Regions from separate parts of the Kitasatospora sp. NPDC015121 genome, predicted to be linked through region 3. Evidence: riboswitches for the same ligand, from Rfam matches in the RefSeq annotation. Region 3 holds a riboswitch; each other region holds the start of a gene.
What was found. Region 3 has a riboswitch for cyclic di-AMP ahead of ACZ3J7_RS02190 (C40 family peptidase). Riboswitches for the same ligand answer to the same signal wherever they lie in the genome.

Region 1 (7,624 bases), on a different contig from region 3:
CCCTCTCAGAGCGAACCCGTGGCCGGCCCGCACGCCGCCCACTGTGGTTATCGGAGGATCGTAGGCACGCCCCGACGCTCCGCAACAGGGAATACCCACCAGGTGACCAGACTCACGCGGTGGCGCTTCCGGATACGGTCAAGACATGCCAGATCAGCCCCACGCCGCCCACCCGCAACTCTTCACCTGGGAGTTCGCGGCCGACCCCTACCCGGCGTACGCCTGGCTGCGGGAGCACTCCCCGGTGCACCGCACCACCCTGCCGAGCGGGGTCGACGCCTGGCTGGTCACCCGCTACGCGGACGCGCGGCAGGCGCTGGCGGACGCCCGGCTCTCCAAGAACCCGGCGCACCACAGCGAGCAGGCCCACCGCAGCGGACGGGTCGGCATCCCGGGCGAGCGGCAGGCCGACCTGATGACCCACCTGCTGAACATCGACCCGCCCGACCACACCCGGCTGCGCCGGCTGGTCTCCAAGGCGTTCACCCCGCGCCGGGTGGCCGAGTTCGAGCCCCGGGTGCGGGAGATCACCGACCGGCTGGTCGACTCCTTCGCCGCCCGGGGCGAGGCCGACCTGATCCACGAGCTCGCCTTCCCGCTCCCCATTTACGCGATCTGCGACCTGCTCGGCGTCCCCGCCGAGGACCAGGACGATCTGCGCGACTGGGCCGGGATGATGATCCGGCACACGGGGGGCAAGCGGGGCGGGGTCGGCCGCGCGGTCAAGCAGATCCGCGGCTACCTGGCCGACCTGATCCACCGCAAGCGGGCCGACCTCGGCGACGACCTGATCTCCGGCCTGATCCGGGCGAGCGACCACGGCGAGCACCTCACCGAGAACGAGGCCGCGGCGATGGCCTTCATCTTGCTTTTCGCCGGGTTCGAGACCACCATCAACCTCATCGGCAATGGCATGTACGCGCTGTTGCGGAACCCGGACCAGCGCACGCTGCTCCAGGACTCGCTGGCCCGCGGCGAGTCCGGCCTGCTGGCCACCGGCGTCGAGGAACTGCTGCGCTACGACGGCCCGGTGGAGCTGGCGACCTGGCGCTTCGCCACCGCCCCGCTGACCATCGGCGGAGTGGACGTCCCGGTCGGCGACCCGGTGCTGGTGGTGCTCGCGGCGGCCGACCGCGACCCGGCCCGGTTCGCCGCCGAGAACACCCTCGACCTGGCCCGCGCGGACAACCCGCACCTCGGTTTCGGTCACGGCATCCACTACTGCATCGGCGCCCCGCTGGCCCGGCTTGAGGGGCAGTACGCGATCGGCAGCCTACTGACCAGGCTTCCGGACCTCCGGCTGGCGGCCGATCCGGCCGAGCTGCGCTGGCGGGGCGGGCTGATCATGCGCGGTCTGCGCGACCTCCCGGTCTCCTTCACGCCCCGCTGACGCCGTTTCAACCCCCGCGACACGCCGCCGCGCAGGGCCGACGACACGCCGGGGCGGGGGCGCGCGTCGCACGCCTGCTCGGGAGAAATGCGGACATAAGGGGATCGTTCGTGTACGTGGATCGAAGATCCGTGATTTCGGCGTGATCATGGTGATATGAGCTTGTGATTGCTCGTCAGCTTTGCCTACTCTCCGACATGCCCGCAGCTGCGGGCCCCGGTCGCGGCACGCCGAGTCCTGTCCGCCGCGTCCCCGGGCCACCGACCAGGTACCGGACAGGAGCGGGGGAACCAGTGTGAACGCCGTAGTCCCAACGGCTTGGGGTGAAGCCGCCGAGCAGCGGACGCAGCCGCGTCCGGACCGTCCGGCGGCCGGGCCAACCTCCCGGTCCGAACCCGACAGCTCACCTCGCAGGCGTGCGGAGAGGAAGTCCCGTGCTGTTCTCCAACGCTGCCCGTCACCGCCGTAGTACCAAGGCCGAGAAGGTCATCGCCGCCGCCGGCGTGGCCTCGGTCGGCCTGGCCCTGCCCCTGCTCGCCGCCACCGGAGCGGCAGCCGCACCCGCCGACACCTGGGACCGGGTGGCCCAGTGCGAGAGCGGCGGCGACTGGAACATCAACACCGGCAACGGCTTCTACGGCGGTCTGCAGTTCACCTCCTCCACCTGGCGCGCCTTCGGCGGTGCCCAGTACGCGGCCCGCGCCGACCAGGCCAGCCGCGCCCAGCAGATCGCGGTGGCCGAGCGGGTGCTCGCCGCCCAGGGCCCCGGCGCCTGGCCGGTCTGCTCCAAGCGGGCCGGACTCACCAAGGGCGGCACGCCCGCCGACGTCTCCGACGACGCCGCCTCGCGCTCCGAGGAGCGCCCCACCGCACCCCAGCGGCCGAAGGGCCAGCCGTCGACGAAGCCGGCCAAGCCCGCCGCCAAGCCCACCCGGCCCGCCGCCGAGCCGCAGGCCGCCGAGGTCCCGGCCGCCGCCGCCCCGCAGGCCGCCCCGCAGGGCGCGACCGCCGGCGGCTACACCGTCCAGGAGGGCGACACGCTCTCCGGCATCGCCGTCGCGCGGCAGGTGTCCGGCGGCTGGGAGCGGATCTACCAGGACAACCGCGCGCTGATCGGCGCCGACCCGGACCTGATCGTCCCCGGCCAGGTGCTCGCGCTCTGACCCGCGGGACGCGGCGTCCCGGCATCCGGGACGCGACCGGCCGGCGGCCTGACGAGGCCCCGCCGCCGCCCCGACGGGGGCCGCGTCCCCTGACGTGCCGTCCGCTCCCGGCGCGCGCCGCGCAGTTCGCGCCGCCGGGGGCGGCGGGGCGGCCGTCAAACAGGTGAACTACCGATGAGTAGCCCGGCCACACCGTGAGACAGGACCCGGCCGGGAGTGGTCGAGCGGCGCTCTAGGGCTAGGCTCTGGTCGTAACGACCACACATCCGCTTCCGCTAGGAGATGCCTCGTGCCGTCCATTGATGTCGTCGTAGCCCGTGAGATCCTCGACTCCCGCGGCAACCCCACGGTCGAGGTCGAGGTCGGTCTCGACGACGGCAGCACCGGTCGCGCGGCCGTCCCGTCGGGTGCCTCCACCGGTGCCTTCGAGGCCCTGGAGCTCCGCGACGGCGACAAGAACCGCTACTTCGGCAAGGGCGTCGAGAAGGCCGTCCTCGCCGTGATCGAGCAGATCGGCCCCGAGCTGGTCGGCTACGACGCCACCGAGCAGCGCCTCATCGACCAGGCCATGCTCGACCTGGACGCCACCCCGGACAAGTCCTCGCTCGGCGCCAACGCCATCCTCGGCGTCTCGCTCGCCGTGGCGCACGCCGCCTCCGAGGCCAGCGACCTGCCGCTGTTCCGCTACCTGGGCGGCCCGAACGCCCACGTGCTGCCCGTCCCGATGATGAACATCCTCAACGGCGGCTCGCACGCGGACTCCAACGTCGACATCCAGGAGTTCATGATCGCCCCGATCGGCGCGGAGTCCTTCTCCGAGGCCGTCCGCTGGGGCGTCGAGGTCTACCACACCCTCAAGGGCGTCCTGAAGGAGCGCGGCCTCTCCACCGGCCTGGGCGACGAGGGCGGCTTCGCCCCGAACCTGGACTCCAACCGCGAGGCCCTGGACCTCATCACCGAGGCCATCAAGAAGGCCGGCTACACCCCGGGCAAGGACGTCGCGCTCGCCCTGGACGTCGCCGCGTCCGAGTTCTACAAGGACGGCGCCTACCAGTTCGAGGGCAAGGCGCTCTCCGCCGCCGACCTGATCGCGTACTACGCCGAGCTGGTCGCCGACTACCCGCTGGTCTCCATCGAGGACCCGCTGGACGAGTCGGACTGGGACGGCTGGAAGGCCATCACCGACGCGCTGGGCGACAAGGTCCAGCTGGTCGGCGACGACCTGTTCGTCACCAACCCGGAGCGCCTGCGCAAGGGCATCGAGACCGGCACCGCCAACGCGCTGCTGGTCAAGGTCAACCAGATCGGCTCGCTCACCGAGACCCTGGACGCCGTCGAGCTGGCCCAGCGCAACGGCTACCGCTGCATGATGTCGCACCGCTCCGGCGAGACCGAGGACGTCACCATCGCCGACCTCGCCGTCGCCACCAACTGCGGCCAGATCAAGACCGGCGCCCCGGCCCGCTCCGAGCGCGTCGCCAAGTACAACCAGCTGCTGCGCATCGAGGAGATCCTCGACGACGCCGCCGAGTACGCGGGCCGTTCGTCCTTCCCGCGTTTCAAGGGCTGAGCCTGTTGTGACCGGTGCCCCGGTCCCCACCGCGTAGGGTGGGGACCGGGGCACCGGCATGCGCAGGAGGGGCGAGCAGACATGGCCAAGTGGAGGATTCCCGGGTTGGCGGCGCGACCGCGCTTCACCAGCCGGGCCACCGTGCTGGTGCTCGTGCTGTGCTCGCTGGTGGCGATACTCGCCTACCCGGCGCGGCAGTACATCGCCCAGCGCGGCGAGGTCGCCGCGCAGCGGGCCAAGGCCGAGCACGCCCGCCAGCAGGTCGACGAGCTGCGCCGGGAGAAGGCCCGCTGGCAGGACCCGGAGTACGTCAAGGCGCAGGCCCGGGAGCGGCTGCACTACGCGCTGCCCGGCGAGACCGCGTTCGTCTCGGTCTCCCCGCCGCCCCCGCCCGGCGCGAAGTCCGCCCCGGCGGACGCCGCGGCCCGTCCGAAGGCCGTCAAGCCCTGGTACGCCGCACTCTGGGACTCGGTGGACGCCGCCGACGCCGCACTGCCGGCGCCGCGGCCGGTGCCCTGACGCCGCCCCGCACCTTCCCGGAGCCACCCGGACCTCCCCGACCCCCCGCCCCCTGACGAACAGACTCCTGATGAGCAACCAGAACCCTCCCGCGTCCGACGCCCCCGAGGTGTCCGACCACGACGTCGCCGCCATCGCCGCCCAGCTCGGCCGGGTGCCGCGCGGGCTGCGCGGCGTCGCCCACCGCTGCCCGTGCGGCAACCCGGACGTGGTGGAGACCGCGCCCCGGCTGCCCGACGGCACGCCGTTCCCGACGCTCTACTACCTGACCTGCCCCCGGGCCGCCTCGCTGATCGGCACCCTGGAGGCGGACGGCGTGATGAAGGAGCAGACCGCCCGGCTCGCCGAGGACCCCGAGCTCGCCGCCGCCTACCGGGGGGCGCACGAGGACTACATCGCCCGCCGGGACGCGATCGAGGTGCTGGAGGGCTTCCCCAGCGCCGGCGGGATGCCCGACCGGGTGAAGTGCCTGCACGTGCTGGTCGGCCACTCGCTGGCCGCCGGGGAGGGCGTCAACCCGCTCGGCGACGAGGCGATCGGGATGCTGGAGCAGTGGTGGGCCAAGGGCCCGTGCGTCAGCCCCGCCGAGGTCGAGGCGGCCGGCGAGCGGGTCGCCCGCAACCGGGCCAGGAACGAGGACCGGGACCACGCCGGGACGATCGCCGCCAAGGAGGCGCTGAGCGCCGAGCGGGCCGCCCGCAAGGCCGCCGGGGCCGGCGCCGAGACCGGTTCGGAGGACGAGTCGTGACCGTCACCCGGGTCGCCGCCATCGACTGCGGCACCAACTCGATCCGCCTGCTGATCGCCGACCTCGACCCGGAGACCGGCGGGATCACCGACCTGGACCGGCGGATGCTGATCGTCCGGCTCGGCCAGGACGTCGACCGGACCGGTCGGCTGCACCCCGAGGCGCTGGCCCGCACCTTCGCGGCCTGCCGCGAGTACGCCGAGGTGATCGCCGGGCACGGCGTCACCCCGGACCGGATCCGGATGGTCGCCACCTCGGCCTCCCGGGACGCCGAGAACGCCGCCGAGTTCACCGCCGGGGTCAAGGAGATCCTGGGCGTCACCCCGAGCGTGGTCAGCGGGGACGAGGAGGCCCGGCTCTCCTTCACCGGCGCCACCCGGGAACTGCTCGGCGGCCCGCACCGGCCGCCGTACCTGGTGTTCGACCTGGGCGGCGGCTCCACCGAGTTCGTGCTCGGCGAGCGGGACGTGCGGGCCGCGTACTCGATGGACATCGGCTGCGTCCGGATGACCGAGCGTCACTTCGCGGGCGGGCACCCCACCGAGGCGCAGATCGAGGCCGCCCGGGCCGACATCCGGGCCGCGCTGGACACCGTCGCCCGGACCGTCCCGCTGGACTCCGGCGCCACCCTGGTCGGCCTGGCCGGCACCGTCACCACCGTCGCCGGAATCGCCCTGGAGCTGCCCGGCTACGACTCCGAGCGGATCCACCACGCGGTGCTGGACGTCGCGCGGGTGCGGGAGACCGCCGAGTGGCTGCTGCGCTCCTCGCACGCCGAGCGGGCCGCGATGCCGGTCATGCACCCCGGGCGGGTGGACGTGATCGCGGCGGGCGCGCTGGTGCTGCTGGAGATCATGGAGCGCACCGGGGCCGCCGAGCTGCTGGTCTCCGAGCACGACATCCTGGACGGGATCGCCTGGTCGATCGCCTGAACGGGCTCTCCCCGGACGGCCCCCGGCGGCCTCCCGACGTCCCCGCGCGGGCCGTCCGGAGGCCCTCCGGGGGCCGTCCGGCGTGTCGGCCGAAGAACCTTCGTGAATTTCTTCACATGGCAATCCAGCCTTTCGCGCCACCGGGGGGCCCGCTCCGTCCGAAATGTGGGACCGAAGGTGCCGCTGGCGGGTTGCTCATGGGATCCCAGGCAACCCGGTGGTCATCCCGGAGAAATCGAAACCCCGCTCGGGAACCCGTGCGGCGCAAGGATCGTTGCTGCTCAGCGCGGCACCGGGTGGCCGACCGCCCACAGCGGGCGGTCGGGGCGGGCGGGGGGACCCCGCCGGGCCGGAAGTGCGGGCGCGCAGTGTAGCACCAGGTGTCCAGGAGCTTGTGACGGGCCTCACGAATGGCCCGTCAGCCGGGGGTGGATACTTTCGGATATGAGCACCACGGAGCGTCCTCGCATCCTCATTGTCGGCGGTGGTTACGTCGGCCTGTATGCCGCGATGCGCATCCTCAAGAAGATGCGTTACGGCGAAGCGACCGTCACGGTCGTCGACCCGCGGTCGTACATGACGTACCTGCCCTTCCTTCCCGAGGCGGCCGGCGGCAACGTCGCGCCCCGCAACCTCGTCGCACCGCTGCGCAGCGCCCTGAAGAAGGCGGAGGTGCTCACCGGTCACGTGACCGAGGTGGACCACGCCCGCAAGGTCGCCACCATCCAGCCCGCGGCCGGCGACTCCTACGAACTGCCCTTCGAGTACCTGGTCGTCGCGACCGGCTCGGTCTCCCGCACCTTCCCGATCCCGGGCCTGGCGGAGCACGGCATCGGCATGAAGACGGTCGAGGAGGCGATCAGCCTCCGCAACCACGTCATGGCGCAGCTCGACAAGGCCGAGTCCACCACGGACGAGGACGTCCGGCGCAAGGCCCTGACCTTCGTGGTCATCGGCGGTGGCTTCGCCGGCATCGAGACGGTCGCCGAGATCGAGGACATGGCGCGCGACGCCGCCAAGATCTACAAGACCGTCAGCCGGGACGACATGCGCTTCGTCGTGGTGGAGGCGGCCAACCGCATCCTCCCCGAGATGGGCCCCGACCTGGGTCTGTGGACCAAGGGCCGGCTGGAGGAGCGCAACATCGAGGTCTACATCGAGACCTCGATGGACTCCTGCGTCGACCAGCACGTGGTGCTGAAGAACGGCATGGAGTTCGACGCCTCCACCATCGTGTGGACCGCCGGCGTCAAGCCCAACCCGGTCGTCAACCGCTTCGGCCTCCCGCTCGGCCCGCGCGGC
Region 2 (7,624 bases), on a different contig from region 3:
CTACGGGCTGACGGGCCGCCAGGCGGAGGCGGCGCTGCTGGACTCCGGCATCGTCACCAACCGCAACGCCGTCCCGCAGGACCCGAACGGCGCCTGGTACACCTCCGGCGTCCGGCTCGGCACGCCCGCGCTGACCACCCGCGGGCTGGGCACGGCCGAGCTGGACGAGGTCGCCGAGCTGATCCACACCGTGCTGACGGCCGCCGCACCGGTCGGCTCCTCGAAGGCGCAGTACGCGCTGGACGCGGCCGTGCGCGACGCCGTCGCCAAGCGCGCGGTCGACCTGCTGGCCGGCTTCCCGCTCTACCCGGGCATCGCGCTCGACTGATCCCCCCTCCCCCGCGTCCCCGTCCGGACGCCGGCCCGGCCCGCCCCGTCGCCACCCCGACGGGCCGGGCCGGCCACTTCCCGGCCGCCCCGGTGCCGCTTCCCAAGCCACCTGCGGAGGAGGCCCGGGAGGCCGCCTAGGATGGCCGGCATGACCGCTGACGAACCGGCGTCGCTCCCGGCGGCCACGACGGACGCCTCGGCCGTCCCCGGGGTGCGCAACTTCCGGGACGCGGGCGGTGTCGGTGCGCTCCCGCGCGGGGTGCTGTACCGCTCCGGGGCACTGGACCGGTTGACGCCCGACGGCGCGCGGACGCTCCACGGCCTGGGGGTGCGCACCGTGCTGGACCTGCGGAGCGCGCCGGAGGCCACCGCCCGGCCGGACGCGCTCGGCGACAGCGGCATCCGGTACCTGCGCGTTCCGGTCTTCGCCGAGCAGCGCTGGCCGGCGGAGCAGGCCGAGCTGTACCCGCTGATGGGCGAGCGGGCCGGGCGGCCCGCGGTGGCCGCCGTCCGGCAGCTGCTGTCGGCGGAGCACCGGGCGGTGCTGGTGCACTGCGCCTCCGGCAAGGACCGCACCGGGGTGGTGGTCGCCCTGCTGCAGTCGCTGCTGGGCGTGCCGGAGGCCGAGGTCACCGCCGACTTCCTCCGCTCCAACGCGGCGCTCGGCCTGACCGCCGCCGGGGCGGGCGCGCCCGGACCGGCCGCACCCGGCCACGGCGCCCGCCCGGTCGCCGCCGTCCACCTGCGCCGGGCGCTGCTCTCGATCCGCGCCCACCACGGCACCCCGGACGGGTGCCTGCGCGCCCACGGCGCCCGGGCCGCCGAACTCGCCGCCCTGCGCGACGCGTTCCCGCCCCGGACGGGGGCCCCGGCCGACGGGTGACCAACCAGCGGACGCCCACGGCGGCCCGGCCGCCCGCGCGGATAGGCTCGCCCCCGCCGCGGCCGGGCGCGCGACGCGTCGGCCGCCGTTCCGCACACCTTCCGCAGGAGAACGCGCATGCTCAAGGTCAACGAATACTTCGACGGCACGGTCAAGTCGGTCGCCTTCACCTCGGCCGACGGCCCGGCGACCGTCGGCGTGATGGCCCCCGGCGAGTACGAGTTCGGCACCGCCGCGCCGGAGGTCATGCACGTGGTCAGCGGTGCGCTGACCGTCAAGCTCCCGGGTGCCGAGGAGTGGCGGACCTTCTCCGCCGGTGAGCGCTTCTCCGTTCCCGGTGACAGCAGGTTCCAGCTCCGGGTCTCGGTGGACACCGCCTACCTCTGCGAGTACCGCTGACCCCACCGTCCGCGCCCCGCACGCCCCGCGCGTCGAGGCGCGCGGGGCGCGGTCGGGAATCGGCCCTCGCCCGTGCCGGCCCATTCCACTCCTTCATGGATGAACGGATCGACGGACGGGCGCACGCTCACACCGTCGCTTCCGGAGCGGGCTCCCGGCGCACGGCCACCGGTCTGTCCTCCACCGGTCGGTTCGCGGGCAGTCGGCGGACGGCGGGGAACAGGAGCAGGGCGAGCGCGGCCGGGACGGCGAGCGCCGTCATCCCGAACAGGGCGGGGCGCACCCCGAGGCCCTCGACCAGCGGGCCCGCCAGCAGGAGCCCGAGCGGCATCAGGGCGACGGACACCAGGTGGTCGTAGGAGCTGACCCGGGAGAGCACCTGCTCCGGGATGTGCACCTGGAGCGAGGTCTCCCAGAGCACGAAGAACAGGGAGACGCCCACTCCGGTGACCCCCTCCAGCACCGCGATCACCCAGACCGGCGCGCCGGAGCCGATGACCACCGCCTGGCAGGAGGCGACCGCCATCGCCACGGCCGCGACGGCCATCGGACGGGCCGGCTTCAGCCGGTAGGCGCACACGTCACCGACGACCGCGCCGACACCGAAGGCGGCGACCACCACGGCCCACGCCCCGGCCCCGCCCCACTCGCGCTTCGCCAGCAGCGGCCCGACGACGAACACCGAGGGCAGCACCACCACGTGGTAGACGGCTATCGCCAGCATCCCCGACCACACCCACGTCCGGCCGCGCACGTGCCGCCAGCCGATCCGCAGTTCGGCCAGGAAGCCCAGCCGCTCGACCGGCTCCGCGCCCTCGGCGGCCCCGGCCCCGCGACCCACGCCGCCGTCACCGACCGCGCCCAGCCGGGCCAGCACGGCGGCGCTGGCCGCGAAGCTCGCCGCGTCCACCGCCAGCGCGCCGCCCGGACCGACCAGGACGATCAGCACGCTGGCCAGCGCCGGACCGGCCACCAGGCTGGCCGACTGCACGAACCCGCGCAGGGCGTTCGCCTCGCGCAGCCGGTCGGCGGGGACGAGCAGGGGCAGCAGGCCGGTGGAGGCGGGCAGGAAGAAGGCGTCCGCCACGCCGAACACCGCCGTCAGCGCCGCCAGCAGCCCGACCCGGGCGGTGCCGGTGAGCAGCAGGACGGCGATGGCCGCCTGGACGGCGCAGCGCACCAGGTCGGAGGCCAGCATGATCCGCTGTCTGGGCAGCCGGTCCGCCCAGACGCCGCCCGCGAGCGTGAACACCAGCAGCGGGAGCAGCCCCGCCGTGGCGACCAGGCCGACGTCGGTGGCCGAGTCGCTGATCGACAGCACGGCGAAGGGCAGCGCCACGAACGACACCCGGTCGCCCAGGACCGACAGCGACTGGCCGACGAACAACCTGGCGAACCGGCGCTCGACGCGGAGCACTTCGGGGACCAGCACGCGCACGGGAGTTCCTCCACGGACTCGGTGACACGCCCGCGGGGAGAGCGAGCAGGGTGATCGTAGGAAGTCCGACGACGCCCTGTCGCGCCGTTTATCCACAACACGGAAAATGCCCGCTTTGGCCCCGACTTGCGCCCGGTCGAAGGAACTTGACGCCCCGGGCCTCCCGCCCCGGCACGCCGGGATCCCGCCGGCCCCGCTCCGGTCCCGCCGCCCGCCCCGCTCCGGTCCCGCCGGTCGGCCGCACTTCTCCAGCCGACCGACCGACGATGCGCCCCACGGGGCGTCCGCCGCCCGAGAGATCGTCAACAGGTCGCCCACACACCAGGCGGACACCGCCGTGACGCAGGCGTGATCCGGGCGCGACGAGCTTGTGATTGCCACGTTCGAGTGAATAGGCTCCTCCCTGCCCGCACCGCCGGGCCCCGCAGCGCGACAACGCCGAGCCCTGTCCACCGCGCTTCCGGGTCGACCACCACAACCCTTGGACAGGGGCGGGGGAACCACGTTCGTTGCCGTTCCCCACGGCTAGGGGTGAAGCCGTCCGCGCCGGGTGACCGGGGTGCGGCGGCCGGGCCTCCCTCCCGGTCCGAACCCGACAGCTCACCTCGCAGGCGTGCGGAGAGGATCTCGCATGCTCTTCACGGGTTCGGGACGTCATCGCCGGCAGAGCCAGGCGGAGAAGACCGCCGAGCGCGCGATCGCGGCGGCCGGCGTGGCCGGCGTCGGCATCGCCCTGCCGCTGCTCGCCGTGACCGGTGCGCACGCCGCGCCCAGCGCGGTCTGGGACCGGGTCGCCGAGTGCGAGAGCGGAGGGGACTGGGACTCCAACGCGGGCAACGGCCTCTACGGCGGCCTGCAGATCAACGCCCAGCGCTGGACCGACTACGGCGGCACCCAGTACGCCCCGCTGCCGGACGGCGCCACCCGCAGCCAGCAGATCGCCGTCGCCGAGCGCATCCTGGCGACCGAGGGCCCGTCGCCCTGGTCCGGTTGCGCGGACGGGGCCGGGCTGGGCACCGCCAGCGCGCCGGGCGTCGTGGACGACAACGACTCGGCGAACGAGACGGGTTCGCTGCGCGGCGCCCGCGGCGTCGCGGCGGTCAACGCCGCCCCGGACGGCAGCACCGCCCCGGCGGACGGCACCGCGCCGGTGTTCTCCGGCCTGCCCGGCTACGACCCGGTCTCGCACGTGTACTGGTACGAGAAGAACGGCGCCTGGTTCTGGACCAGCCACCGGAGCCTGTACGAGCGCTACATGCAGTTGACGCACCCGCAGCCGCAGCCGAGCACGCCCGCCCCGGGCGCCCCGGCGACCACCCCGGTCCCCGGCACCTCGGCCACGCCCGCTCCGGACGCCTCGGCCACGCCGACCGTCCCGCCGGCCTCCCCCGGCACCCCGCTGGTGCCCACCGATCCGACCAGCGACCCGACCACCGACCCGACCGCCACGCCCACCCCGGGCACCCCGGGCACCCCCGCCGACGGCGGCACCGGCAGCGGCGGGAACGGGAACGGCAGCGGCCTGGTGCCCACCGCCCCGGCGGTCCCGAGCCCGGGCGGCTCGACCGCGCCCGCTCCGGACGCCCCGGCCACGCCGGACGCCCCCACGGCCCCGGCGACGAGCGCGACCCCGTCGGTCTCCGCGTCCACGCCCGCGGACGCGGTGGCGGACGCGACCGGCACCCCGGCGGCCCCGGCCACCGGGTCCGCGCAGCCGTACACCGTCGGCCCGGGCGACTCCCTGGCCTCGATCGCCCGCCACCACGCCGTGGACGGCGGCTGGTCCGAGCTCTACAAGTCGAACCAGCAGGTGGTCGGCGAGGACCCGGACCTGATCCGCCCGGGCCAGGTGCTGGACCTGAAGTGACGCCCGGCCGGGCCGGCCGCCGTCACTTGGGGACGGCGGCCAGCCCGGTGCAGCCGCGCAGGCCGTCGCGGCGCTGCTGGGCGGCCTTCGCGGCGTTCCCGTTCTGCGGGACGGGCACGCCCCGGCCGTCGATGTGGGCGGGGGTGAAGGCCTCGCCGGTGACGCGGCCGTCGGCGGTGACGGTGAGCGTGGTGACGCCGGTCTCGTCGGAGGCGGTGTAGTTCGAGGTGCCGTACCAGAGGAAGTTGCCGAACCCGTAGGCGACGTAGGTCTTCCCGAGCATGCCCGCGCCGAGCATGGTGTGGGCGTGGGTGCCGACCACGGCGGTCGCCCCGGCGTCGGCGAGCTTCTTGGCGAGCGAGGTCTGCGCCCGGGTCGGGCAGGCCACCCCCTCGTCGCCCCAGTGCAGGTAGACCAGGACCACGGGCGCCTGGGCCTTCGCCTCGGTGACGGCGCGCAGCAGCGCGGTCTCGTCGAGGGCGGAGGCGATGCCGGGCTTGTGCGCACCGGCCCGCCACTTCTGGTTGGTGATCTCGTTGACCTGGCTGGCTCCCAGGACGGCGACCCGCACGCCGCGCACGGTGCTGACGTGCGGGGCGTACGCCTCGGCGGCGTCCTTGCCGATGCCGACCACGGGTATCGGGGAGGCCGCCTTGGCGGCGAGGGTGTCGGCGAGGCCGTCGGGGCCGAAGTCGACGGCGTGGTTGTTGGCCTGGGAGACCACGTCGACGCCGGCGTCCTTGAGCGCGTCGAGCGCCTTGGGGGTGGTGCGGAAGGTGTAGGTCTTGGCCTCGGCCTTGCCGCGGCTGGTGATCGCGGTCTCCAGGTTGAGCACCGACAGGTCGGCGGCGGCCAGCGTCGCGGCGATCGGGCCGAGCGCGGTGTCGGCCTTGGCCGCGGCGAGCCGGGAGGCGGTCCGCCCCTCGAAGTGGACGTCCCCGGCGAAGGCCACCGTGATGGTGCCGTCCGCCCCGCCGCCCTTCGTCGCCCCCGCCGCCGGCGCCGACCCGCTCGCCGACCCGTCGGCCGGGCCCGGGGCGTCCGGCACGCCCGGCGTGCTCGGCCCGCCCGAGGCGCCGGACGCCGTCCCGCCGGTCACGGAGCGCTCCTGGGAGGGGTCCGGCCCGCCGCAGCCGGTGACGGCGGTGAGCAGAAGGACGGCGGTGGCGGCGGCTGTGGTGCCGGCCGTGGCGCGACGCATGAACGGACCCCCCGGATGCTTCGGTGACGACGCACTTTATCCGTGCCGTTCGAACACCGGAAGTCCACCCGGACACCACATGGTCACGATTCCCGTCCGCTCAGTGCGCCACGTCAGTGCACCACGCCGGCGGCGCGCAGCAGCCAGCGGTTGGTCCGGCCGACCAGCCCGGCCCGGTCGAGCACCGAGACGACCTTCTGCGCCATCTCGACCTTGGTGGCGCGCCAGTGCGGGTTGGCGCGGGCCACGGCCCGGCCGGCCTTGGGGTCGATGCCGACGGCGGCGTAGAGCCGGGGGTGGATCAGCGCGGTGGTCGCGTAGTAGACGATCAGTCCGATGAACAGCTGCTCGTACCGGCGGCGGAGCGGGCCGAGGCGCTTGCGGACGAGCTCCTCGCGGGCGTAGCTGATGTGCCGGGCCTCCTCGATGACGTGGATCCGGGAGACCTGGCGGGTGAGCGGCTGGAGGGTGTCGTCGTTCATCACCTCGCGCTGGAAGGCGTCCAGGATCTCCTCGACGTACATGGTGCCGCCGAAGGTCTGGCTGTGGGTGGAGATCGCCTTGAACAGCCGGCCGAGGTTGTGGGCGACGAATCCGGCGCCGTAGGCGGGGACGCCCATCTTGGCGATCATGCGGGCGAACATGATCGAGTGCCGGCACTCGTCGGCGATCTCGGTGAGCGCGTACTGGACGTGGTTGCTGGTGGGGTCCCGGTCGAAGGCGTGGCGCAGCAGCATCTGCATGAGGATCTCCTCGAACCAGATGCCGACGCTGGCGATGGAGGCGACCTCGTGCTTGGAGAGTTCGATCCGCTGCTCGTCGGTCATCCGCTCCCAGAGGGCGGTGCCGTAGAGCGAGAGGTGCCGGGGCGGGCAGTAGTAGGCGCCGGGGACGGGGTCGGCGTCCCAGTCGACGTCGGTGAGCGGGTTGAACGAGAGCTTCGCGGAGGAGGCGAGCAGGCGTTCGGCGGTGCGCTCCCGGTCGGGGGCGGTGCGGGTGGGCTGGGGCGGCATGCCGGGCTCCTTCGCGGTGGGGGGGCGGTGAGGGTGGAGTGGTGGCACTGCCGCGAAGGTAGAAGTTATTAGACTTTCCGTCAATACACTGCGCGCGAAGCGGTGCCGCTCCGCCCCGGACGGGTTGTCAAGCGGGCCAGCCCGCCGGGTCCCGCCAGGCGGCCAGCTCCCGCCCGCTGGTGAAGCGCAGCCGCCGGCCGTCCACCGGGTCGGTGAACTCCAGCGAGCGCGCCAGCAGTTGCAGCGGACGCCGGTAGTCCTCGGGGTCGCCCTCGCCCAGTACCTCGGGGTAGAGCGGGTCGCCCAGGATCGGCAGCCCCAGCCCGTTCATGTGCACCCGCAGCTGGTGGGTGCGCCCGGTGCGCGGGGCCAGCCGGTAGCGGCCCAGGCCGCCGCGCTCCTCCACCAGCTCGACCAGGCTCTCCGCGTTGGGCTCGCCCGGCACCTCGTACGCGTCGAGCCGGCCGCGGTCCTTGACGATCCGGCTGCGCAC
Region 3 (7,624 bases):
CCTGCACGAGCTGGACACCCAGACCCAGGCGCTCAACGACGCCAAGAACGAGGTGAACGGCAAGCTCGCCGAGGCGCAGAAGCTGCTCGCCAAGCTGAGCGCCGCGGACCGCGCCGCGATCCTCCGGGACAACGGCGGCACCGCCTCGCGCAGCTCCTCCCGGGTCGACCCGTCCACCCTGCCGCAGGCCAGCGGCTACGCCGCGACCGCGGTCAGCGCCGCGCTCGGCAAGCAGGGTTCGCCGTACGTGTGGGGCGCCACCGGGTCGAGCACCTTCGACTGCTCCGGCCTGATGGTGTGGGCCTACAAGCAGGCCGGCGTCTCGCTGCCGCGCACCTCGCAGTCGCAGGGCAGCTACGGCGTCAACGTGGGCACCGACTGGCACAACGCGCAGCCGGGCGACCTGGTCGTCTACTACGGCGACCGGCACCACGTCGGCATGTACATCGGCAACGGCCTGGTGGTGCACGCGCCGCGCACCGGTGACGTGGTGAAGACCATGAAGGTCGACACCCTGCCGATCTCGACCATCCGCCGGGTCTGACCGGGCCCGGCCGGGTCCGCCCGGGGGCGGCCTGACGGTCCGACGAATCGGACAAACGCCCCAGTGGGCGACAACTGACGCATAGTGACACGCCCGGACGGGTCGGGATCCGCTGTGATCCGTGACACGTCCGGGTGTGGCGTTTCTCGACCACATCATGAGAATTACTACGCTCCGTGTAACGAAGTGATCACTAACCGTCATATTCGGCACGGTATTTGATTCAGAATCAGATTTTTTTCCGACAAGGATTTGAGCGGATCACGGATCGGTTACTAGGGTCATGTCTCGACCACCGCAGAGTCGATCGCCCAAGGGGGGCGACGGCGGGGGTCGCCGCCGAGTCCGTGAAGCAGCGGGCAGACCGTCACCACCGGGTCTGCCGACGGGGATACCCCTGCGGGGGTGCTGTCGAACGGAGCCGGGGAACCACGTTCCCCCGGGGTGAATCGGCGCCGGGTCGGCCGCTCCGCGCGGCCGGTGAGGCGTCGTAGGGCAATCTCTTCCGGCCCGAACCCGTCAGCTCACCCGGTAGGCGGTCGAGGAAGAAGGAGTCCGCCTTCGTGGCGTCCCATCGCCGTCCCAAGCCCGCCGGCCGCGCGCGGGTCTCGATTCTCACTGCCACCGCCGCCGCCGCCGTCGCGCTCTCCGCCCAGGGCGGGGCGCACGCCGACCCCGCGCCGACCAAGGACCAGGTCAAGCAGCAGGTCGACCAGCTCAACGAAGAGGCGGAGATCAAGACCGAGGCGCTGAACGCCTCGGTCGAGAAGCAGCATGACCTGCAGAAGCAGGTCGGCCAGCTGCAGGACCAGCTCGCCCGGCAGCAGGCGCAGGTGACCACCGTCCAGGAGGGCCTGGCCGGGATCGCCGCCGAGCAGTACCGCACCGGCAACATGCCGCAGACCATGCAGCTGATGCTCTCCACCACCCCGGACGCCTTCCTCGGCCAGGCCGGCGCGCTGAACGTGGTCGGCTCCACCCAGGCCGACCTGCTCAAGAGCTTCAAGGACGAGCAGAGCAAGCTCGACGCGCAGCGCAGGGAGGCCGAGACCAAGCTCGCCGAGCTGGACACCACCACCAAGGCCCTGCAGGCCGACAAAGCGGACGTTCAGGCGAAGCTGGCCAAGGCCCAGGACCTGCTCAACACGCTGACCCAGCAGGAGCGCGAGCAGATCGCCGCCGCCGAGGCCAAGGCCGCCGCGGACGCCAAGGCGAAGGCCGAGGCCGCCGCCTCCGGCGCCTCGAAGGAGCGCGCCTCCCGGAGCACCGACCGGGTCGAGCTGGACGCGCCCGCCCCCTCTAGCTTCTCCGGCAACGCGGTCGGCGCGGCCGCCTCCAAGCTGGGCAGCTGGTACGCGTACGGCGCGGCCGGGCCGAGCACCTTCGACTGCTCCGGCCTGATGCAGTGGGCCTACAAGCAGGCCGGCGTGTCGATCCCGCGCACCTCGCAGGCGCAGGCGGGGGCCGGCACCAGCCTGGGCACCAACATCGCCAACGCCCGCCCCGGCGACCTGATCATCTACTACGGCGACCAGCACCACGTCGGGATGTACGTCGGCAACGGGCAGATCATCCACGCCCCGCACACCGGCGCGCAGGTCCGCTACGAGTCGGCGACCGCGATGCCGATCAACAGGATCGTCCGGATCTGACGGCTCCGCGGAGCCCTGCGGCCCGGTGCCCCCACGGGGTGCCGGGCCGCCTCCGTTCGGATGTCCGATTCGCGGCCGAATATTCGGGACTGTCAGGGTTTGGACTGGATCGGTCCGACTCGCTAACCTCTGCCCCCGGGCCCCCGCGAGGACGGCCGCCCGACCGCGGGCGGCGGCGGAGGCCGGTCGCAGAACGGAGCCGTCGCGCGTGTCCGTGCCCCGCCGCACCCCACTGCCCGGCGTCCAGCGCCTCGCCCGGACCCTGGCGCTCACCGCCGCCGCCACCAGCGCGCTCGGCCTGACCGTGGGCGGGGCCGCCGCCGCCCCGCTGAGCCCGGCCGACCCGCCGAGCCGGACCGAGGTCAAGCAGCGGGTCGACCAGCTCTACGAGGAGGCCGAGCAGGCTTCGGAGCAGTACAACGCGGCGCAGGAGCGGCTCAGGGCCCTGCAGGCCGAGGCCGGCACCCTGCAGGACCAGGTCGCCGCCGGGCAGGACGAGCTCAACCGGATGCGCGGCGACCTGGCCGCCGTCGCCGCCGCCCAGTACCGCGCCCAGGGCGTCGACCCGACCGTCCGCCTGATGCTCGACCAGGACCCGGCCGGCTACCTGACCGGCGCCCGCTCGCTCGAACAGGCCACCGCCCGGCAGGGCGACAGCCTGCGCGAGCTGGCCGAGCGGCAGCGCCGGCTGGACGAGCGGCGGCGGGAGGCCGGCGGCAAGCTGGCCGAACTGGAGCAGGCCAGGCAGCGGCTGGCCGCCGCCAAGGAGGACGTCCACGAGCGGCTGACCAGGGCGCAGCGGCTGCTGAACTCGCTGGCCCCCGCCGAGCGGGCCCGGATGGCGGCCGACGACGCCCGGGAGGCCCGGCAGCGCGCCACCCGGGGCACCGACCGGATCGACCTCGGGGACCAGCCGCCGTCCTCCGACCGGGCCGCCACCGCGCTGGCCGCCGCGATCTCCAAGATCGGATCGCCCTACGTCTACGGATCCACCGGCCCGGGTACGTTCGACTGCTCCGGTCTGATGTACTGGTCGTGGCGGCAGGCCGGAGTGACCCTGCCGCGGACCTCGCAGGGGCAGGCCTCGGCCGGCCGGCGGGTGAGCCTCGCCGACGCCCGGCCCGGAGACCTGGTGATCTTCTACAACGACAGGCACCACGTCGGCATGTACGCCGGCGGGGGCGTCGTCGTGCACGCGCCCTACCCGGGCGCCCGGGTCCGCTACGAGAGCGTGGGCGCGATGCCGGTGAACACGGTGGTGCGGGTCTGAGCCTCGTCGACGAACCCCTGGTCACCGACCTGCCGACGGCCGCCGGGCCGCGGCGGGCCGGTGCTCCGCTGTCCCGGCGCGCCGCCCTGCTGCTGGCCGCCGGCGGGGCGCTCCAGCTGTCGCCGCCGCGGGCGGCGCCCGGCCGGCCCGCCGTCGCGGGCGCCGTCGCCGCCGCCGGCCCGGCCCCGGCGCCGTCCGGGGTGCGCGCGGAGGTGGTCCGGCTGCTCGGGCAGCGGGCCCGGGCGGTGGCCGGACGGGACGCCGGGGCGCTGCTGGCGGTCTCCGCGGCCGGAGCCGAGGAGACCGACCGGGACCTGCTGACCCGGACCGCCGCGCTGGCCTTCGCCGCCTACGAGCTGAAGCTCACCGTGTTCGCCGAGCCGCCCGCCGACGCGGACCGGTGCACCGTCGGCGCCGAACTGGCCTACCGGCTCACCGGGGTGGACGACTACCCGGCGCTGCTGGAGCGGCGGATCGAGCTGGTGCGGGAGCCGGCCGGCTGGCGGGTGGCCGCCGAGGCGCCGACCGGCGCGGCCGCGCCCTGGGACCTGGGCACCGTCCGGGTCGCCGAGGGCCGGCACTGCCTGGTGCTCGGCCTCGGCGACCCGGCCGAGCTGGCCGCGCTGGTCGCGCTGGCCGACCGCGCGGTGCCCTCGGTGGCGGAGACCTGGGGCCCGGCCACCTCCCGGCTGCTGCTCGAACTGCCGCTCACCGAGCAGCAGTTCGCCCGCCGGATGGACGTCTCCGCGGAGGCCTACCAGGGCATAGCCGCGGTCACCCTGGCGGTCGGCGGCGCCCCCCTGCACACCCCCGCCGACCGGATCGTGGTCAACCCCGACGCGTACCGGCAGCTCAGCGAGCTCGGCCGCCGGGTGGTGGTCACCCACGAGGCCACCCACGTCGCCACCCGGGCCGACACCAGGGCCTGGACGCCGCTCTGGCTCTCCGAGGGCGTCGCCGACTACACCGGCTACCTCGGCACCGGGCGCACCGCCCGGCAGATCGCCCCCGAGCTGGCCAAGGACGTCCGGGCCGGCCGGGTGCCGGCCGCGCTGCCCGCCGACGCGGCCTTCGCGGCCGGGGCGGCGGGCATCGCCCAGGCCTACGAACTGGCCTGGCTGGCCTGCGACCTGATCGCCCGGACGTACGGGCAGGACCGGCTGGTGGCGCTCTACCGCACCGTCGGGGCGTTCGGCGAGGGCGGCCTCGACCGGGCGATGCGGGCCCAACTGGGGGTCGGCGTGCCGGAGTTCACCAAGGCTTGGACGTCCGAGGTGGCCCGGCTCGGGTAGGGCGGGCCGCTCAGGCCGCCAGGGCCCGCTCCAGGCCCGGCGCGTCCAGGAACGCGGTGTGGGTGCCCGCGACGGTGCAGGTGTACGCCCCCGCGACCGCGCCCGCCCGCATGCACTCCTCGACCGGGCGGCCCGCCAGCCGCCGGTGCAGGAAGCCGGAGACGAAGGCGTCGCCCGCGCCGTTGCTGTCGACGATCGGCGCGCCCGGGTCGACGGTCGGGAAGTGCCGGGGCGCGGTGTCCGCGCGGGTCAGCAGGAAGGCGCCGTCCGCGCCCGCGGTGGCCACCACCAGTTCGGCCCGGCCCCGCTCCAGCACCGCGCGCATCGCCGCCTCCGGGCGGTTGTCCAGGGCGGCGGCGGAGAGGAAGACCACGTCCGAACGGAGGGCGTAGTGCAGGTGGTGCTCGTTGACGCCGTCCCAGGCGTGCAGGTCGGTGGAGCTGGTGCGGCCCAGGCGTTCGACGTCCGGGTACATGTCCCGGTTGATGCCGGTGATCGACAGGTGGACGTGCGCCGAGCGCTCCAGCAGCGGCAGCCAGAACTCGCGCGGCAGCCGGGCGTCCGCCGGGTGCCGGCCGTCGTAGAAGGAGAACCGCCGGCCGTCCCGGTCGACCAGGTTGACGCTGCGCGGGGTGCCGTTGGGGGCGGGCAGGTGGCTGAAGTCCAGGCCGCGGCGGGCGTACTCGGCCAGCACCAGGGCGCCCTGCGGGTCGTCGCCGAGGAAGTCGGCGAACTTGGTGCGCAGGCCCAGCGCGTGGCAGGCCAGCGCCACGCCGTTGCCGGTGTGCGCCGGGTAGTCCAGCACCGGGGGGACGCCGAGCGAGTCGCGGCCCGGCGGGACCTCCAGCCGGTCCACCCGCACGATGGTGTCCACGCCGACGCCACCGGCGATCAGGATGTCGTAGTCGATCATTTCGCGATGGTGGCAGCAGCGGACCCCGCCCTGCAAGGACTTTCAGAAACTTGCAGCGACGGGGTCCGGGGCGGGTCGGTTCAGCCGCGGTCGGCCGGGGTCAGGTCGTCCAGCAGGTCCTGCTCGTAGGCGATGCCCGGACGCACCGGGTACTGCGGGACGACCTGCTCGGCCGGCAGCACCACCGTGGTCAGCGCCTCCCGGCGCCGGGTGGAGCGCCACAGCCGGTACGCCGAGAGCACCGTGGTCACCAGCAGCAGCAGGTTGCGGGCGGTCAGCACCAGCACGCCGCCCAGCTCGCTGCGGTTCACCGCGCCGAACATGACCGGGAACTCCAGCGTGGTCAGCACCGCCGTGACCAGCACCAGCACCGCCACCGGCCGCTGGCTGGTGCCGCGCACCGTCAGGCAGACCGCGGTCAGGCCGACCACCCAGATCATGTACTGCGGGGAGATCACCCGGCTGGTCGTGGTGAAGATCAGCAGCGCGCACAGCGCCGCGTCGAAGGTGGTCGCCGAGGTCCAGCGGGCCGCCCGCAGGCGCCACACCAGCAGCCAGCCGAAGCCCGCCACCGACAGCCCCACCATCACCTTCGAGATCACCGGCACCCACGGCCCCAGGAACTCCACCGAGCCGTAGTTCATCGTCACGGTGCCGTTCCACGACCCCGCGAGCTTCGCGTAGTGCAGCGGCAGCGCGCCCAGCGACTCGATCTCGATGCCGCGCTCCGACTGGAACTTCAGGAACTCGAAGGCGCCGTTCATGCCCGCCGTCAGCAGGAAGCCCAGCGCGGCCGCGCACGCCACCGCCGAGGTCCAGGCCCGCCGGGTCCGCCGCCCGCGCGGCGAACCGATCAGCGCCAGCAGCGGCCACACCTTCACCAGCCCGCCCAGGCCCAGCAGCACCCCGCTGACCGCCGGGCGCCGCAGCATCACCAGCAGGCCCGCGACCGCCAGCGCCGTCACGATGATGTCGTAGCGGCAGTACACCGTCGGCCCGAGCAGCGGCACGCCCGCCACCCAGAACCAGCCGCCCAGGTAGCTGCGGCCCCGGCGCACGCCCGCCCGCATCAGCAGCGCCATCGCGAAGGCGTCCACCACGCCGCAGATCACGTAGAACGACACCAGGTACGACCAGGGCAGCAGCCCCGGCAGCAGGATCACCAGCGCCGCGCCCGGCGGGTACTGCCAGGTCACGTCGTCCAGCGGGAAGGTGCCGGTGCGCAGCACCTCGTACCAGCTGTGGTAGATCACCGAGATGTCGGTGGTCACGTCGGTGTCGGCGATCCGCAGCACGCCCGCGACCATCAGCACGATCAGCGTCCGGGTCGCCACCCAGCCGCCCGCCAGCGCCCACAGCGGGCGGCGGCTCGGTACGGCGGCCTGGGGCGACGGCGCCGACGGCTCCGCGCCACCGGCCTTCTCGGCCTGGGCTGACTCCACTGCGCTCCTTCGGGTCGTCGCGTGCACGCCGGAACACCGGACGGACCGGGGCCCCCGTTGAGAGACCGGTGCTCCGCCCGAACGGTTGCGACGGCGCCCCGACCTTCACCGAACCGTGTCCCACCCGCCCCGGCGGACGGGTGGACCCGCCCCGGTCCCGCTCCGGTCGGCGGTGCGGGCCGCGTTCCCGGAGAACGGGCACGGTGACCTATCGTACGGACCACTCACAGGTACTCCGAGCACCCCCCGACCGAGCGAGCCGCGGCATGCACAAGACCCTCATCGTCACCAACGACTTCCCGCCCAGGCCCGGCGGCATCCAGGCGTTCGTCCACAACATGGCCGTCCGGCAGCCCGCCGGGTCCGTCGTGGTCTACGCCTCCACCTGGAAGGACGGCCGCGAGGTCGCCGAGTTCGACGCCGCGCAGCCCTTCCGGGTGATCCGCGACCGGACCAGGATGATGCTCCCCACGCCCCGGGTGACCCGGCGGGCCGCCGAGATCCTGCGCGC
Region 4 (7,624 bases), on a different contig from region 3:
TGGTGGTGGTCGCCGTGGCGGTGGTCGAGGACTTGGTGGTGGCGGCGCCGCTGCGGCCGTTCTTCCAGGACGAGCCCTTGTACGAGGACGAGGACGAGGACGAACCGGTCGAGGACTTGGTGGCCGGGGCGGACTGCTGCGGCTGCGCGGTCGCGGTGCCGCCCAGGGTGAGCTGCTGGCCCGGGTAGATCATGTCCGGACCCTCGGTGAGGACCGAGCGGTTCAGGTCGTACAGCTTCTGCCAGCCGCCGTCGACGTGCTGGCTCTGCGCGATCGCGGACAGCCAGTCGCCCGCCGCCACGGTGTAGGTGCCGGCCGAGTGGTCGGTGGTGGCGGAGGTGCTCTGCTCGGCCTGCGGCCGGGCCTGGGCCTGGGTCTGGGACTGGTTCCGGGACTGCGACCAGGAGTGCTGGGACTTGCCCGAGCCGCTGGACTGCGACTGCGACTGCGACTGGGTCGGGCTCTGGGTCGGGGCCGGGGTCTTGGTCTGCGCGGAGCCGGTCGAGTTCGAGGAGGTGGAGGTGGAGGTGTCGACCTGGGGGGCCGCGCCGCCCTTGGTCAGACCGGCCTGGACGGAGCAGACGGGCCAGGCGCCGGGGCCCTGGACGGCCAGCACCTTCTCGGCGGTGGCGATCTGCTGGTCCTTGGTGGCGAGGTCGGCCCGCGGGGCGTACGCGGTGCCGCCGAAGGCGGCCCAGGTGGAGGCGGTGAACTGCAGGCCGCCGTAGAAGCCGTTGCCGGTGTTGATCGACCAGTTGCCGCTGGACTCGCACTGGGCGACCTTGTCCCAGGTGGCGACGGTGGCCGCGGAGGCGGAACCGGCGGTCAGGCAGGGGATCGTGAGGCCGATGCCGACGACGCCGGTGGTGGCGATCAGACGGCGGGCGTTCTTGGAGCTGATGGGCAGCATGAAGGAGCGTTCCTCTCCCACGCCTGCGAGGTGAGCTGTCGGATTCGGGCTGGAGTTGCCCGGCCGCGCACACCTCGCGGTGTGCCCGGCTTCACCCCGAGCCCCGTGCGGTCCTGCGACCGCCCGGGGCGACTTACCTGGTTCCCCCGCCCCTGCCGTGGTGCGTTGTGCATGAGCCGACCCACCCGGCGGCAGGACTCGGCGTTCCGGGTGAGCTGGGTCCGTGTGTCCACGAACGTGGGCAGGAGATTAAGCGGACTTAAGGGCGGATGGCAAATATCGGAGAAAGCCTTTCGGGGGTCCGGAAAAGGTGATCAAGAATTCCGGGGGGAACTCCTTTGCCGTCGACGGGGACTGCGGGAGCGTCAGGCGGGGGTGGATCTTGCGTCCCTTTTAGGGGTTATAGGGCTTTGGTCATCAGATGGGTGATTGGTGGACCTCCATTCGGTCGGAGGGGCGAATGGGCAGTCCGTTTCATCCGGATATGTCAGGGCGGGGGCGCTCGGGCCACGGTTCCGTGCGCCTTTCGCGCCCGATTCCGGACGGGGCGTCAGAATTCCGTCCGGAAAGCGCCTCCGGATGACCGCACCGGGGTGGTCGGGTTCGTCGTTCCTGGCTTCCCCGCTTACAGTGCGGGCGAGTTGACGACACGTCAGTCGAAGCGATCGGACGGAACCGAACGTTCCCGAACGGGCGTCCGGGGCCGCTACGCCAGGATGCTTACCCCGCCCGGAACATGACGTGTCCAGGCGGTCGCCGTGCCTAAGCTGCCCCCGACGACTCTGGGTTGCGGGCCCCGGGAGGGCGACCGAGGTGGAAGAGCAGCGGAACAGCGACGAGCGGGCGCCGTCCGGTCGGCACCGGCACCGGCGGCCGCTGGTGGGGCGGCGCAGGATGCTGACCTGGCTGGCGGTCGGGACGGCGGCGGCGCTCGGCGGGGGAGTGGTGCTGCGGCAGTCCCTGGCGGGAGCGGACGAGACCGCGGCCCGGCCGGCCCCGCCCGGGGGCGGCACGCCCGGCGGAGGCGGCCACCGGCACGCCACCGGCGACCCCACGCCCGTCGCCCCGGCGAGCCCGGCGCCGTCCGCGCCGCTGCCGCCGCCGGTCGACCAGAGCGGTCGGAACTGGTCGGACGCCAAGGGCTGGGGCGGCAAGGTGCCCGGCCCCGGCAGCGCGGTGCGGATCACCGACAGGGTGGTGCTGGATACCGACGCCCAGGTCGGCTCGCTGCTGGTGGAGCGGACCGGCTCGCTGGTGTTCGCCGCCGACAGGTCGCTGACCCTGGCCAGCGCCGGCAACGTCGAGGTGCGCGGCACCCTGGCGCTCGCCCCCGACGCCGCGCACACCCACACCCTGCGCTTCCCGAACGTCGACGAGCGGCGCTTCGCGGGCGGCGGCATGACCGTCGTCGACACCGACACCGGCCTGTGGGTCACCGGTCAGGGCTACCTGCGGCTGGACGGCGCCCCCCGCACCGCCTGGGCCCGCGCCGCCGGGGCGCTCAAGCCCGGCGACAGCACGATCCGGCTGGCCGCCGCCCCCACCGGCTGGCAGCCCGGCGACGAGCTGGCCGTCACCCCCACCGCGCCGCCCGACCAGGACGACTTCTCCACCTCGTACGACCTGGTCACGGTCAAGCAGGTGGACGGCGCCACCGTCACGCTGACCGGTCCGCTGAAGAACGCCCACCCGCGGGTGGCGATCGGTGGCGGGGCGACCTTCGGCGCGGAGGTGCTCAACCTCAGTCGCAACGTCCGGATCGAGGGCACCGAGCAGGGCCGGGCGCACGTCCACCTCACCTCCAGCCGGCCCGCCGACGTCCGGCACGCCGCGCTGCGCTGGCTCGGGCCGCGGGCGAACGGCAAGGACAGCTGGAACGGGAAGCCGGTCACCGAGCCGGTGCTCGGCCGGTACGGGCTGCACTTCCACATGCTGCTGGACACCTCGCGCGGCACCGTGGTCGAGGGCGTGGTGGTCCGCGACACCGGCAGCCACGCGTTCGTGCCGCACGCCAGCCACGGCATCACCTTCCGCGGCTGCATCTCCCATGAGACCTGGGAGGACGCGTACTGGTGGGACGGGCCGATCGACACCCGCACCCCGCAGGGCCCGTCCGACGACATCGCGTACGAGGGCTGCGTCGCCTCCCGCACCGTCTTCGAGCCCAACCCGCGCGGCTACCGGCTCACCGGCTTCAGCCTCGGCGCCGGGACGGGCTCCTCGGCCCGGGACTGCGTCGCCGTCGGCGTGCAGGGCGCCGCCGGCGCCTCCGGCTACGAGTGGCCGGAGACCAGCGAGGGCGTCTGGACCTTCGAACGCTGCCTGGCGCACAACAACCTGGAGAACGGGATCTTCGTCTGGCTCAACGCCGAGCACCACCACACCGTCACCGGGTTCGCGGCGTACCACAACGGCGGCTGGGGCATCGAGCACGGCGCCTACCTGAACGACTTCGACTACACCGCCTCGGTGCTGTACGGGAACGCGGCCGGCGGCATCGCCGTGCACGCGCTCGGCCGCGACAAGGGCACCGTCTTCGACGGGCTGCTGATCGACGCCGCCGGTCAGTCCGACTACGCGGTGGCCACCCTCAAGCACCAACTGGCCGGCGAGCCCGTCACGCTCAGCCGTAGCCGGCTGACCGGCTACCGCAAGGCGGGGGTGGCGTTCCGGGCCACCGACGACGGCGAGCCCGACGACGTCGCGGTGCTGGACTGCGAGTTCGGCGGCGCCAAGGGCACCGAGCTGTGGCTCGACCCGGAGGCGCCCGAACCCGAGCGGATCCTGTTCCGGCCGGCCGGGCAGGCGCAGACCGTCTCGCTCGGGAAGAGCGGGAACGGGGGGAGCGGCGGGGGCGGCGTGGGGCAGGGGCTCGTGGCCACCGGGCCGGTCGAGGCGCCCACCCCGCCGCGGGCGGTGGCGCTACCCGCGCTCGCCTTCACCGACAGCGCGCCGAAGACCGGGCGCGTCACGGGCTGAGGGCACGGCCCGCCGGCGGTGCGACGCGGGGCGGGCCGGGCGGCGCGGGACAGGACGGGTCGGGGCCGGGGGAAGCACGACGGGCGGGAGCGCGTCGATTCGCGGCCCCCGCCCGTCGCGGTCCCTGGTGGGCGTCAGCGCGCCGCGTGCGCCCCCGTGCTGGTGCGCTGCTCGGCGACGGCCGCCTCGGCCGCCTCCAGCTGCTCCTGGGTCGGCTCGGGGAGCGCGGCCAGGTAGGCGGAGGCGATCAGCTGCCCCACGGTCGGGTACGCGCCGATCGGGGCGGCGCTCGCGCAGCCGGTCTCCTCGGCGGCGGTGGCCAGCAGCTCGGTGTCGGCCTCCGGGCCGATCACCAGCGGGGCCAGCGCGGGGCGCTCGGAGCCGGTGGCCCGCAGGTGCGCCACGGCCGCGGCGACCGAGCCCGGCACGTCCAGCGCGGCCGGGACGACCGGCACGGCCAGCCGGGAGGCCAGCAGGACGCCGGTGATGCCGGCCGAGGCGGCCGCCTCCTCGCCGCCCACGGTGGTCAGCACCACGCCGTCCGCGGCGGTGGCGATGGCGAACAGCCGGGCCCGGTCGGCCCGGGCCAGCCCGGCCTCGGACAGCCGCACGTGCACGGCCTCGGCCAGCAGCGGGTGCGGGCCCAGCGGGTCCAGCACCCGGGCGCCGGACTCGGCGGCGAGCTTGTGCAGCTCGGGCAGGAAGTCGTGCGGCCCGGGCACCAGCGGGACGACCACCGGCGCGGGCAGGCCCGCCTCGGCGGCCGCCGCCAGCAGGTCGGCCACGGACGGCGCGTCCTCCCCGCCCAGGTAGGCCGCCGTCACCTCGATGCCCGCCTGCTCGGTGCGGACGATGGACAGCAGCTCCTCGACGACCGGACGGCTCTCCGGCCCGGCGACGGCCGGGACCGCCAGCACCAGGGCGGGCGAACCGGCCACGATCTCGGGGCGCTCGGGACGGCGGTGGCGCCCCCGCGCACGGGAGCCTGGCGTACGGACGGGCAGTGGCGCGCCCGGGATGGCTGCGGTGCTCATGGGCCAGATCGTAGGACATGTCCCCACGCGCGTTGCAGCCGGATGCCGACAGCGGACGGCTTTCGGTCGGGAAGTGACAGTGATCACAGTGCGAATCGTGACTGCCTGTGAACCGCGTGAGTGGTGGTGATGATCGACAACGCGCTGACGGCTGTGTGCGGACGGTCATGGAGTGACTGGGGTTTCGCCCGGGTGTGTCCGCTTACGCCCCGTCAATTACAGTGCTGTGAAGGCTTGGTGTCGGCATCGGCACGTTCCTCTGCACAGGAAATTTCCCATGCTGATGCACGTGCAGGAGAGCTATCATCACGTCAAGTGAGGCATTCGCCGGGCTTAGGGGAGAAAACAATGCGTGAGGCGTACAACGGCATGCCGGCGACGGACCTGGACGGGGTGGTCTGGCAGAAGAGCCGTCACAGCAACTCGAAGGGCAACTGCGTGGAGTTCGCCGCGCTGCCGAACGGCGACGTGGCGATGCGCAACTCGCGCTTCCCCCAGGGTCCGGCCCTGGTCTACACCCGGGCGGAGATCGACGCGATGCTGCTCGGCGTGAAGGACGGGGAGTTCGACCACCTGGGCGGCACGCCCTGACGTGACGTCAAGGACCGTACACCCGGGCCGTCGTGGGAGTCTCCCGCGACGGCCTTCGTGTCGCGGTCCGACCGGCGTCCCGGCGGTCGGACCCGGCCGGAGGGGAGTCGGGCGGACCGGGTGGACCGGGTGGACGGCCCGGTCCGGCCCGGTCCGGCTCAGGCGGAGCGGCGGTGCCGGCCGGGGTTCGGGAACTGCTCCGGATCCGGCGCGCTCCCCCGGGCCTCGAACACCGCCCAGACCACCTTGCCCGCGCCGGCCAGCGGGTGCCAGCCCCAGGAGCGGGAGAAGGAGTCCACCAGGTGCAGGCCGCGGCCGGACTCGGCCACGAAGTCGGCCTCCCGGGCGACCGGGCCCGTGCTGGACGGGTCGCTGACCGCGCAGACCACCTGCGGGGACCGGTGCACCAGGCTGATCCGGATCGGCAGCGTCCCGGCGGCCAGGACCGGGTTGGTCTGGGTGGGCACCCGGGACGGCTCGCTCTGGCCGAGCGCGTGCCGCAGCGCGTTGGTCACCAGCTCGGAGGCCACCAGGGCCACGTCGTCGAAGATCTCCCCGAGCCCCCAGGCGTCCAGCGAGCGCCGGGTGAACTCCCGCGCGGTGCGCACGGCTTCGAAGCGGGGAGCGAGGGTGCAGCTGACCACATGAGGGTCGGTCGCCAGGACCGTACCGGTGCTCATGAAGAGCTCCTCCCATAAGGGGGCGGACACGGCGGGACCCACCGGGGTCATGCCGGTCACCTCCGACTCGCTCGGCCGCCGGGCCGCCGAGCCGACCGGCCCGCACACACAAGTACCCAGCGACGCGCGGGCGTTGCCGGGAGGGTGTGCGGATTCGCGCATGGGGTCGACGCGGAGCCCGCGGGATTGCCAGGGCGTGCAAGTGCACGTGCACCATGGTCCTCTGCGCTCCCGGCAGATGCAAGAGTCGATTCACGTGCAGTCGTGCGATTGGCATATGCATGCTCCGGATGCACGTGCAAGATGGACCGGAAGTGGCCGAAGCGGTAGCCCGTACCGCCACTACCGGCACTCGCTGCGTCCAACTGATGGCAGACTGTGCAACTGGTCCGTCCAAGTGGAGGTTTGGTCTGATGACCACAGTTCAGCCCGGCGGGGGCTCGATGGTGCGCCGCATCCTCCTCGGCTCCCAGCTCCGCCGGCTCCGCGAGGGATGCGCCATCAGCCGGGAGGACGCCGGCTACGCGATCCGCGCCTCCGAGTCCAAGATCAGCCGGATGGAACTCGGCCGGGTCTCCTTCAAGGAGCGCGACGTCGCCGACCTGCTCAGCCTCTACGGACTCGCCGCCGGCCCCGAGCGGGAGGTCCTGCTGGCCCTCGTCCGCGAGGCCAACAAGTCGGGCTGGTGGCACAGTTACAACGACGTGCTGCCCAACTGGTTCCAGACCTACATCGGCCTGGAGGAGGCCGCCGCGCTCATCCGCACCTACGAGGTGCAGTTCGTCCCCGGCCTGCTCCAGTGCGAGGAGTACGCCCGGGCGATCTTCGCGCAGAACCGGCCCGCCCTCGACGAGGCGGAGATCACCCGCCGGGTCACCCTGCGCACCCGCCGCCAGAAGCTGCTCACCGACGGCCGGGGCCCCAAGCTCTGGGCCGTCATCGACGAGGCCGCGCTGCGCCGCCCGGTCGGCGGCCCCGAGGTGATGCGGGCCCAGCTGGAGCACCTGGTCGAGCTGGCCCAGCTGCCCAGCGTCGTCGTCCAGGTGATGCCGTTCCGGTTCGGCGCGCACGCCGGCGAGAGCGGCGCCTTCTCGGTGCTGCGCTTCCCCGAGCAGGACCTGCCCGACGTGGTCTACCTGGAGCAGCTCACCAGCGCGCTCTACCTGGACAAGCGTGACGACGTCGACGAGTACCTGCAGGTGATGGAGCGGCTGTGCGTCGACAGCCTCACCCCGCAGCACACCCTGGACCTGCTGCAGTCGATCCTCAAGAGCCAGTAGCGCCCGGGGCGCGGCCGGCGGTCCGTCCGGGAGTGCGCCGGGGGCCGCGGGGCGCGCGGACGGCGTGCGCGGGGCGGGGTGGCGGCGCGTGCTCCGGCCGACCCTCCTGCGGTGTGCGGCGGTTGGGTCTCGGCCCGGTCCGGTGGATTG

Region 1: it holds a riboswitch for cyclic di-AMP, as region 3 does, so the genes downstream of both, ACZ3J7_RS22760 (transglycosylase family protein) here and ACZ3J7_RS02190 (C40 family peptidase) in region 3, are expected to answer to the same signal.
Region 2: it holds a riboswitch for cyclic di-AMP, as region 3 does, so the genes downstream of both, ACZ3J7_RS28380 (transglycosylase family protein) here and ACZ3J7_RS02190 (C40 family peptidase) in region 3, are expected to answer to the same signal.
Region 4: it holds a riboswitch for cyclic di-AMP, as region 3 does, so the genes downstream of both, ACZ3J7_RS38100 (transglycosylase family protein) here and ACZ3J7_RS02190 (C40 family peptidase) in region 3, are expected to answer to the same signal.

What each region holds. Positions count from the first base shown of each region.
Region 1 covers NZ_JBVHEH010000014.1:260,481-268,104, reverse strand. The annotation lists gene ACZ3J7_RS22765 (cytochrome P450 family protein) at 146-1,390, shown strand; cyclic di-AMP (ydaO/yuaA leader) riboswitch at 1,623-1,821, shown strand; gene ACZ3J7_RS22760 (transglycosylase family protein) at 1,825-2,553, shown strand; gene eno (phosphopyruvate hydratase) at 2,843-4,123, shown strand; gene ACZ3J7_RS22750 (FtsB family cell division protein) at 4,205-4,642, shown strand; partial or broken gene ACZ3J7_RS22745 (DUF501 domain-containing protein) at 4,713-5,237, shown strand; gene ACZ3J7_RS22740 (Ppx/GppA phosphatase family protein) at 5,387-6,322, shown strand; gene ACZ3J7_RS22735 (NAD(P)/FAD-dependent oxidoreductase) at 6,767-7,624, shown strand, end outside.
Region 2 covers NZ_JBVHEH010000021.1:51,105-58,728, reverse strand. The annotation lists gene ACZ3J7_RS28400 (glycine hydroxymethyltransferase) at 1-328, shown strand, start outside; gene ACZ3J7_RS28395 (tyrosine-protein phosphatase) at 479-1,213, shown strand; gene ppnP (pyrimidine/purine nucleoside phosphorylase) at 1,331-1,612, shown strand; gene ACZ3J7_RS28385 (MFS transporter) at 1,740-3,050, opposite strand; cyclic di-AMP (ydaO/yuaA leader) riboswitch at 3,511-3,678, shown strand; gene ACZ3J7_RS28380 (transglycosylase family protein) at 3,682-4,917, shown strand; gene ACZ3J7_RS28375 (CapA family protein) at 4,940-6,118, opposite strand; gene ACZ3J7_RS28370 (AurF N-oxygenase family protein) at 6,232-7,131, opposite strand; gene ACZ3J7_RS28365 (pseudouridine synthase) at 7,259-7,624, opposite strand, start outside.
Region 3 covers NZ_JBVHEH010000002.1:47,074-54,697, forward strand. The annotation lists gene ACZ3J7_RS02185 (C40 family peptidase) at 1-544, shown strand, start outside; cyclic di-AMP (ydaO/yuaA leader) riboswitch at 941-1,097, shown strand; gene ACZ3J7_RS02190 (C40 family peptidase) at 1,108-2,196, shown strand; gene ACZ3J7_RS02195 (C40 family peptidase) at 2,405-3,466, shown strand; gene ACZ3J7_RS02200 (gluzincin family metallopeptidase) at 3,667-4,758, shown strand; gene ACZ3J7_RS02205 (carbohydrate kinase family protein) at 4,769-5,671, opposite strand; gene ACZ3J7_RS02210 (glycosyltransferase 87 family protein) at 5,752-7,113, opposite strand; gene ACZ3J7_RS02215 (glycosyltransferase family 4 protein) at 7,380-7,624, shown strand, end outside.
Region 4 covers NZ_JBVHEH010000048.1:22,098-29,721, forward strand. The annotation lists gene ACZ3J7_RS38100 (transglycosylase family protein) at 1-910, opposite strand, end outside; cyclic di-AMP (ydaO/yuaA leader) riboswitch at 916-1,085, opposite strand; gene ACZ3J7_RS38105 (hypothetical protein) at 1,724-3,889, shown strand; gene ACZ3J7_RS38110 (sirohydrochlorin chelatase family protein) at 4,024-4,923, opposite strand; gene ACZ3J7_RS38115 (DUF397 domain-containing protein) at 5,272-5,514, shown strand; gene ACZ3J7_RS38120 (ATP-binding protein) at 5,673-6,194, opposite strand; gene ACZ3J7_RS38125 (helix-turn-helix domain-containing protein) at 6,608-7,474, shown strand.